DNA from 3 places in the Kosakonia calanthes genome. Region 2 is predicted to be linked to each of the others. Evidence: predicted binding sites of a transcription regulator. Region 2 holds the regulator's gene; each other region holds the start of a gene.
What was found. The regulator CRP, encoded in region 2, controls carbon source genes, mostly activating them, when cyclic AMP is high. The targets are predictions, from matches to a motif close to ATGTGANNNNNNTCACAT.

Region 1: the regulator CRP is predicted to act here: its motif matches at 1,566-1,583, upstream of hpt (hypoxanthine phosphoribosyltransferase).
Region 3: the regulator CRP is predicted to act here: its motif matches at 1,234-1,251, upstream of AAEY27_RS07695 (mannitol dehydrogenase family protein).

Annotation. Positions count from the first base shown of each region.
Region 1 is NZ_CP151800.1:3,841,253-3,844,534, reverse strand. Features, by position in the region: gene AAEY27_RS18085 (glucose/quinate/shikimate family membrane-bound PQQ-dependent dehydrogenase) at 1-1,505, opposite strand, end outside; gene hpt (hypoxanthine phosphoribosyltransferase) at 1,711-2,247, shown strand; gene can (carbonate dehydratase) at 2,275-2,937, opposite strand; gene AAEY27_RS18070 (ABC transporter ATP-binding protein) at 3,045-3,282, shown strand, end outside.
Region 2 is NZ_CP151800.1:457,205-460,486, reverse strand. Features, by position in the region: gene AAEY27_RS01935 (phosphoribulokinase) at 1-537, shown strand, start outside; gene AAEY27_RS01930 (OsmC family protein) at 565-969, opposite strand; gene crp (cAMP-activated global transcriptional regulator CRP) at 1,282-1,914, shown strand; gene AAEY27_RS01920 (YccS/YhfK family putative transporter) at 1,963-3,282, shown strand, end outside.
Region 3 is NZ_CP151800.1:1,645,434-1,648,715, reverse strand. Features, by position in the region: gene uxuA (mannonate dehydratase) at 1-1,135, opposite strand, end outside; gene AAEY27_RS07695 (mannitol dehydrogenase family protein) at 1,343-2,809, shown strand; gene AAEY27_RS07690 (CobW family GTP-binding protein) at 2,927-3,282, shown strand, end outside.

The DNA.
Region 1 (3,282 bases), 1.4 Mb from region 2:
CGATCCAGCACAAAGATGTTGCCGGTTTTCGCCGGGGCGTAAATGACCGGTACGGTTTTGCCATTGACATTGATATCCGCCAGCGTCGGCTGAGACGGCATATCCATATCCCACAGGTCGTGGTGTACGGTCTGATAATTCCAGACCAGCTTACCGGTGGTGGCATTCAGCGCAACGATGGAACTGGCGAAACGCTCCTGCTCGGGTGTGCGGTTACCGCCCCAGATATCCGGCGTTGTTACGCCCATCGGCAGATAAACGATATCCAGCTTCGCGTCATACGCCGCAGGAGCCCAGGAGTTCGGCGAGTTAAGGGTGAAGTGGTGTTCATCCGACGGGATAGCGTTAGGATCTTTCGCGCCCGGATCGAAGGCCCACAGCAGCTCGCCTGTATTGATATCGAAACCACGAATCACACCGGACGGTTCACGGGTAGAGAAGTTATCCGTCACTGCACCCGCAATAATAATCACTTTGTCGGTGACAATCGGCGGAGACGTCGGTTCGTACATGCCCGGCGTGGTCACCGGCATGTTGGTTTGCAGGTTCAGAACGCCTTTGTTGGCAAAGCCGTCGCACAGCTTGCCGTTATCTGCGTTAACTGCAAACAGACGGCCATCGTTCACCGGCAGAATAATGCGACGCGGGCAGTTCGCCACCACATCCGGGCTGGCGTTTTCTGCGGTGGCTTCATGGTAGGAAACACCACGGCAAGTCACGTGCTGGAAGCTCGGGTTCGCATTGAGCTGCGGGTCGAAATGCCACTTCTCTTTGCCGGTCGCCGCGTCGAGTGCGAACAAGCGCTGGTGCGCCGTACAGAGGAATAAGGTGTCGCCGACTTTAATGGGGGTCACTTCATTGGTGATTTCACCCGGATCGGTCGGCAATTTCAGATCACCGGTACGGAACACCCAGGCTTCTTTCAGGTTTTTAACGTTATCGGCGTTGATTTGCTTAAGCGGGGAGTAACGCTGGCCTTCCTGGTTACGACCGTAGGCAGGCCAGTCGCTGTCGGCAACCTGGGAAATCGGCGCTGCCGCAGTGGCATCGGCGCTCAGCGTGCCGTTAACTTCTTGCGGATCGTTAAAGCCTGCCCAGGTGAGAATGCCGCCGCTGATCAGCAGGGCAACCACCAGCGCAGCGACTGCGCCGCTGGACGGGACAATCAGTCGACGCCAGACAAACGGCAGAATCAACCAGATACCGAAGAAGACGAGAATATCGCTTCGCGGCGTCAGCGCCCAGAAGTCGAAGCCAACTTCCCAGACGCCCCAAATCATGGTGGCGAGCAGCAGCGCGGCATACAACCAAAGCGCGGTGCGTTTTCCTTTCCAGAGTAACCATGTGACACCCAGCATCACCAGACCGGCGATGGGGTAGTACCAGGAGCCGCCAATGGAAATAAGCCAGACTCCACCGATTAAAAGATACAGCCCGCAAAAGGCTGCAAACAGCGTCGTCAGCGTAATAAGTAGCCGCGACCGTTGAGTTTTAGTTTCTGCCATAAAAAAGACACTCATCAGTTTGTTAATATTTTGATAGCAACTAAGTATAGATGTTAACAACTGTGATCGTCATCACAAATAGAGCTTTATTGCGCAATGCCCACCAGAAATCGTTTTACTGGTATACTGCACGCCTTGCGTTTCAATCACCGGTTTATGTCAACGGTATTGAATGATTTACCATTAAAACCATATGGTTAGTTAAATGAAACACAAAGTTGAAGTGATGATCCCGGAAGCGGAGATCAACGCGCGCGTCGCCGAATTGGGCCGTCAAATCACTGAGCGTTACAAAGATAGCGGCAGCGAAATGGTGCTGGTGGGGCTGTTACGCGGCTCATTTATGTTTATGGCCGACCTGTGTCGTGAAGTGCAGGTTTCCCATGAAGTCGATTTTATGACCGCCTCCAGCTACGGCAGCGGCATGTCGACCACCCGCGATGTGAAAATCCTCAAAGATCTTGATGAAGATATCCGCGGCAAAGACGTGTTGATCGTCGAAGACATTATCGACTCTGGCAATACGCTGTCGAAAGTGCGTGAAATCCTCAGCCTGCGTGAGCCGAAATCACTGGCGATTTGCACCCTGCTGGATAAACCGTCCCGTCGCGAAGTGGACGTTCCTGTCGAATTTATCGGCTTTTCCATTCCGGATGAGTTTGTGGTGGGTTACGGCATTGATTACGCGCAGCGTTATCGCCATCTGCCGTATGTCGGCAAAGTAGTGATGCTGGACGAATAAAAAAATCGGGGCCATTGGCCCCGATAATTATTTGTGGTTGCTGTGCTTCTGGCTCAGATTGGAAACGCCTTGCCGATAGCGCTGTTCCAGCGATTCGCGGTTGGTGGCGGTGACATCCAGGTTGCGAAGCAGACCGTCGTGAATACCGTAAGCCCAGCCGTGGATCGTCACTTTCTGACCACGTTTCCAGGCGGATTGCATGATCGTCGAGTGGCCCAAGTTGTAGACCTGCTCCATCACGTTCAATTCGCAAAGGGTATCAAGACGGCGTTCTGGCGGCATTTCGCCAAGCAGCGAGCTATGTTTAAACCAGATATCGCGAATGTGCAGCAGCCAGTTGTCGATAAGCCCCAGTTCCGGGTTTTCAACCGCGGCTTGCACACCGCCACAGCCGTAGTGACCGCAGATAATGATGTGTTCAACTTCCAGCACATCAACGGCATACTGCACAACCGACAGGCAGTTCAGGTCGGTATGGATGACGAGGTTAGCCACGTTGCGGTGAACAAACAGTTCGCCCGGTTCGAGCCCGGTAAGGCGCTCAGCGGGAACGCGGGAGTCGGAGCATCCAATCCAGAGAAAGCGCGGCTTCTGGGCTTGCGCAAGTGTTTCGAAGAATCCTGGATCTTCTTCCACCAGCATTTTTGACCATAGTGCATTATTGCTGATGAGTGTATCTATGTCTTTCATAGAGGTTAACGACCTGTAACCAAATTAGTGCGTGGCGCTAATATAGGTCAACTCTCCGTCTTTTTAAACCACACATCGAGTGTAAGAAAATAGGTAAGTGATAATTCATGACCATTGCACTGGAGCTTGAGCAGCTTAAAAAAACCTACCCGGGCGGCGTTCAGGCGCTGCGCGGTATTGATTTAAAAGTAGAAGCGGGCGATTTCTACGCGCTTCTTGGGCCGAACGGCGCGGGGAAATCGACCACCATTGGCATTATCAGTTCTTTGGTAAATAAATCTTCCGGGCGTGTCAGTGTCTTTGGCTACGACCTGGAAAAAGACGTGGTAAATGCGAAACGCCAGC
Region 2 (3,282 bases):
GGCACTTTTACGCCCTGGCAACCGTTGCCGGAACCGACCGATGTGCTGTTTTATGAAGGGCTGCACGGCGGCGTGGTGACACCGCAGCATGACGTTGCGCGCTATGTCGATTTGCTGGTCGGCGTGGTGCCGATCGTTAACCTTGAGTGGATCCAGAAACTCATTCGCGACACCAGCGAGCGCGGACACTCCCGTGAAGCGGTGATGGATTCCGTGGTGCGGTCGATGGAAGACTACATCAACTTTATTACGCCGCAGTTTTCGCGCACCCATATCAACTTTCAGCGCGTGCCGACGGTTGATACCTCCAACCCGTTTGCCGCGAAAGGCATTCCTTCACTGGATGAAAGCTTTGTTGTTATTCACTTCCGCAATTTAGAAGGGATCGACTACCCGTGGTTGCTCGCAATGTTGCAAGGTTCATTCATCTCGCATATGGATACGCTGGTGGTGCCAGGCGGCAAAATGGGGTTGGCGATGGAACTGATCATGACGCCGCTGGTACAACGGCTGATGGAAGGGAAAAAGATTATATAGCCCGGACTGCGCCGCCGGGCTGCGTAATCAGGCTTCGATCACTTCGTAGGAGTGGGTGATATTCACCGCTTTTTCCAGCATCAGCGCCACAGAGCAATATTTCTCTGCCGACAGATCAACCGCGCGAGAAACGGCGGCATCTTTCAATGCGTTACCGGTGACGACGAAGTGCAGATTAATATGGGTAAACAGGCGCGGCGCTTCTTCACGGCGCTCTGAGGTCAGTTTCACTTCGCAGTCGGTGACGTTATGACGCCCTTTTTGCAGGATCGACACCACGTCGATTGCGCTGCACCCGCCTGCGGCCATCAGAACCATTTCCATTGGGCTTGGCGCTTTGTCGCCAGAGTTGCCGTCCATCAGAATTTGGTGACCAGAAGCGGACTCACCAAGGAACGTTAACCCTTCAACCCATTTCACACGTGCCTGCATTTTCATCACTCCGGAGTTGCAATTTTCTTTACAGATTACGCGCACATAAGAAAAGCCGCAACGGAAGGCGACCTGCGTCATGCTGAAGCGAGACACCAGGAGACAGGCGTTAAAAGCTATGCTAAAACAGTCTGGATGCTACAGAGATACATTGACGTTACGCATGTACGCAAAGGACATCATACATTAGAGGCCGCAGATGACGCTGACGGTCCACTTCCCGGGATTTGGGAAGCTTTGATTGCAACCCCAGAAACAGGGTTCCCTTACGCCCGGCTTCTGGAGCCAGCTTATAACAGAGGATAACCGCGCATGGTGCTTGGCAAACCGCAAACAGACCCGACTCTCGAATGGTTCTTGTCTCATTGCCATATTCATAAGTACCCGTCGAAGAGCACGCTTATTCACCAAGGTGAAAAAGCGGAAACGTTGTATTACATCGTCAAAGGCTCAGTGGCAGTGCTCATCAAGGATGAAGAAGGTAAAGAGATGATCCTCTCTTACCTCAACCAGGGCGATTTTATCGGTGAACTGGGCCTGTTCGAAGAAGGTCAGGAGCGCAGTGCCTGGGTACGCGCCAAGACCGCCTGTGAAGTAGCCGAAATTTCCTACAAAAAATTCCGTCAGTTGATCCAGGTTAACCCGGATATTCTGATGCGTCTCTCCGCGCAAATGGCGCGTCGCCTGCAGGTGACTTCGGAGAAAGTCGGCAACCTGGCGTTCCTGGACGTTACAGGCCGCATTGCGCAAACGCTGTTGAATCTGGCGAAACAGCCGGACGCAATGACCCACCCTGACGGCATGCAAATTAAAATTACGCGTCAGGAAATTGGTCAGATCGTCGGTTGCTCCCGTGAAACAGTCGGTCGCATTCTGAAAATGCTTGAAGATCAAAACCTGATCTCCGCCCACGGCAAAACCATCGTCGTCTACGGAACACGTTAATCTGCAAAACGGCGCATCGCTTATCCGGTGCGCCGTTTTTCTTTCCCCATGTGGCGCAGGCTGATTTATCACCCCGAGATCAACTACGCACTGCGACAAACGCTGGTGTTGTGTTTGCCTGTGGCGATTGGTTTGCTGGTCGGCCATTTACAACAAGGTCTGCTGTTCTCCCTCGTTCCCGCCTGCTGCAACATTGCCGGTCTTGATACACCCCACAAACGTTTTTTCAAACGCCTGATTATTGGCGGCTCGCTGTTTGCGGGCTGTAGCCTGGCCGTTCAACTACTGCTTGCCGACGATTTTCCCTTGCCGTTGATCCTGACCGTGCTGACGTTGCTGCTCGGCGTAACGGGGGAAATCAGCGCGCTGCATGGGCGTTTATTACCGGCCTCGCTGATTGCCTCTATCTTTACGTTGAGCCTCGCCGGGAATATGCCGGTGTGGGAGCCGCTACTGATTTACGCGCTGGGTACGCTCTGGTACGGGCTGTTTAACTGGTTCTGGTTTTGGATGTGGCGCGAGCAGCCGTTGCGCGAATCGCTCAGTTTGCTCTACCGGCAACTGGCCGATTATTGCGAGGCAAAATATAGCCTGCTGACCCAGCACGCAGACCCAGAAAAAGCCTTGCCGCCGCTGCTGGCCCGCCAGCAAAAAGCGGTAGATTTAATAAGCCAGTGCTACCAGCAGTTGCACATGCTGGCGGCCAATAAAAACAATGATTACAAACGCCTGCTGCGCGTCTTTCAGGTTGCGCTGGATTTGCAGGAGCATATCTCCGTCAGTTTGCATCAGCCTGCTGAAGTGCAAAAACTGGTCGAGCAAACCCACGCCGAGCAGGTTATTCGCTGGAATGCGCAAACCGTCGCCGCTCGCCTGCGCGTGCTGGCGGATGACATTCTTTATCACCGCTACCCGACGCGTTTCACCATGGAGAAACAAATCGGCGCGCTGGAAAAAATCGCCCGTCAGCACCCGGACAACCCGGTCGGGCAGTTTTGCGCCTGGCATTTCAGCCGTATCGCCCGCGTACTGCGTACGCAGCGCCCGCTCTATATTCGCGATCTGATGGCCGAGAAGCAGCGCCGTTTACCGCTTTTCCCGGCGCTGAGAAGTTATCTGTCGCTAAAATCTGCCGCCCTGCGCAATGCCGCGCGCATCAGCGTAATGCTCAGTATCGCAAGCCTAATGGGCAGCGCCCTGAACTTGCCGAAGCCGTATTGGATCATGATGACGGTGATGTTTGTGACGCAAAACGGTTATGGCGCGACGCGGGTGCGCATTGTCCACCGGGCAGCGGGCACGTTTGCGGGACTGATGATCGCCGGGGCAACCCTGCACTTCCACGTGCCACTCGGTTTCACGCTGGCC
Region 3 (3,282 bases), 1.2 Mb from region 2:
CTGCCATCCCTTTCAGGCGGCCAATCGCCGAATACCCTGGGTTCGTTTTCTTACGCAGATCGTCCAACATTTGGTGACCGTGATCCGGGCGGAATGGAATCGGACGCAAATCGCCCGCTTTCTTACGGCGCTGCTCTTCGGTCAGGATGGCGGCAACCACAGAAACCATATCGACATCGCCTTGCAGATGCGCGGCTTCGTGGAAAGTTTTCGGGTTATCTTCGCGGCACGTTGAACGCAGGTGCGTAAAGTGAATACGGTCGCCGAAAGTCTCAATCATGCGCACCAAATCGTTATCGGCACGCACGCCATAAGAACCGGTGCACATGGTGAAACCGTTATTAACGCTGTCCACCGCCTCTTTCAGCCACTGCATATCTTCAAGGGTAGAAACGATACGTGGCAGGCCAAGGATTGGACGCGGTGGATCATCCGGGTGTACCGCCAGGCGCACGCCCACTTCTTCGGCAACCGCCACAATGGCGCGCAGGAAATAGGCCATGTTCTCGCGCAGTTGCGCTTTGTCGATGCCATCATACTCCGCCAGACGCGCACGGAACTGATCCAGCGTGTAGCCCTCTTCCGCACCCGGCAGGCCAGCGATGATATTGCGCGTTAGCTTTTCAATTTCAGCCGCGCTCATGGCATTAAAATACGCCTGCGCTTGACGCTGCTCTTCTTCGCTGTAATCGGCTTGTGCGCCTTTGCGTTTCAGGATATGCAGCTCGAACGCCGCGAAAGCGATCTGGTCAAAACGCAGCGCTTTCGAGCCATCCGGCAGTTCATATTCAAGGTCGGTACGCGTCCAGTCGAGGATCGGCATAAAGTTGTAGCAGACGGTGTCGATGCCGCAGGTCGCCAGGTTGCGAATGCTTTGCTGGTAGTTGGCAATCCACGTTTCATACTGCCCGGAGTGGGTTTTAATCTCTTCATGAACCGGGATGCTTTCCACCACTGACCAGGTGAGCCCTTTTTCTGCCAGCAGCGCCTGGCGTGCTTTGATCTCCTCAACCGGCCAAACCTGACCGTTCGGAATGTGGTGCAGTGCGGTCACGACGCCTGTCGCGCCTGCCTGACGTACATCATCAAGAGATACCGGATCATTCGGTCCATACCAACGCCAGGTTTGTTCCATCGCTTTTTCCTCAAAAAAAGTTGTTATACCAATACAGATAATACATTGACGACTACCATACATGCTAATTATTGATGGTCAAATCCTGCCGCAACAATGATTGATCCAGCTCACATTCCCCGGATATTTACGGCATACCAATTCTTTTTGCTGTCATATAACTTTACACTGCATGTTGTTAATTATTGGTTAATCAGGTGTATAGAGATGAAAACAATTGCCTCCGTAACGCTTCCGGCAACGGTGCAACAACCTCAGTATGATCGCGCCCTTCTGCGTTCGCGAATTGTGCACTTCGGCTTTGGCGCATTCCATCGCGCGCATCAGGCGCTGTTGACCGATCGGGTGCTGAACGCGAAAGGCGGTGACTGGGGTATTTGTGAAATCAGCCTGTTCAGCGGCGATGTGCTGATGTCGCAATTACGCGAGCAAAATCACCTGTATACCGTGTTGGAAAAAGGCGCGAACGGTAACCAACCCATCATTATTGGCGCAGTCAACGAATGTTTGAACGCCAAACTCGATTCATTGCCCGCAATAATTGAAAAGTTCTGCGAACCGCAAGTGGCGATCGTTTCGCTGACCATCACCGAAAAGGGTTATTGCATTGATCCTGCCAGTGGCAAACTCGATCTGAACCAGCCGCGCATTGCCCACGATCTTCAGCACCCGCAAGAACCCCACTCTGCGCCGGGCATTTTGGTGGAAGCGCTGCATCGCCGCCGTGAACGCGGGTTGCCTCCCTTTACCGTGCTCTCCTGCGATAACATTCCGGACAACGGTCACGTGGTGAAAAACGCCGTGCTGGGCATGGCGCAAACGAGCTCCCCGGAATTGGCGCAGTGGATAGAAAAACACGTCAGCTTCCCGGCAACGATGGTGGATCGCATAGTGCCTGCGGCGACGCAAGAATCCCTTGAGGAAATTGGTGAGGTACTTGGTGTCTCTGACCCGTGTGCCATCAGCTGTGAGCCGTTTATTCAGTGGGTAATTGAAGACAATTTTGTCGCCGGGCGCCCGGAGTGGGAAGCCGCAGGCGCGCAACTGGTGCAGGATGTGCAGCCCTGGGAGCAGATGAAATTACGCATGCTCAACGGCAGCCACTCGTTTCTGGCGTATTTAGGGTATCTGGCTGGTTTTGCGCATATCAACGACTGCATGCAAGACGACGCGTTTCGCGAAGCCGCGCGCCGCCTGATGCTCGACGAGCAAGCGCCTACACTGCGCATCACCGGAGTCGATCTCACCGCCTATGCCGATAGCCTGATTGAGCGTTTCGCGAATCCGGCGCTGAAACACCGGACATGGCAAATCGCCATGGATGGCAGCCAGAAGCTTCCGCAGCGCATGTTGGAAGGGATTCGCGTGCATTTAGCGCGGGAAAGCCACTGGCCGCTGCTGGCGCTGGGCATTGCCGGCTGGATGCGTTATGTCAGCGGCGTCGACGATGCTGGCCAGCCGATTGATATCCGCGATCCGCTGGCGGATAAAATCCACGCCATTGTTGAAACCAGCAGCAGTGAAGAGCGCGTTACCGCCCTGCTGGCGCTGAAGGAAATTTTCGGCAACGACTTGCCGCTCAACCCGGCATTTGTTGATGCCGTCAGCGCGGCATGGCAAAGCATTGAGGCCAACGGCGCGCACGGTGCTGTAAAAAGTGCGCTGAACAATTAACAATTGCTGCGCTTAACGCGGGCGGTAAATGCTATGCACCGTCCGCCCCCTTCTCTTTTTCACCTTTTTTAGCCAGGATTGTGCGTTATTCTCATTATTAAGACGCCTGGAGTCCTTGTGACCAAAACCAACCTCATCACTGGCTTTCTCGGAAGCGGCAAAACCACCTCCATTTTGCATTTGCTGGCCAATAAAGATCCGCAGGAAAAATGGGCGGTGCTGGTCAATGAGTTTGGTGAAATCGGGATTGATGGCGCCTTGCTGGCCGACAGCGGCGCGCTGCTCAAAGAGATTCCCGGTGGCTGCATGTGCTGCGTGAATGGCCTGCCGATGCAGGTCGGCCTGAATACGTTGCTGCGCAAGGGCAAACCTGACCGCCTGTTGATTGAACCGACCGGGCTGGGCCATCCCAAACAGATCCTCGATATGCTTAACGCCGCGGTGTACGAACCGTGGATTGATCTGCGCGCGAC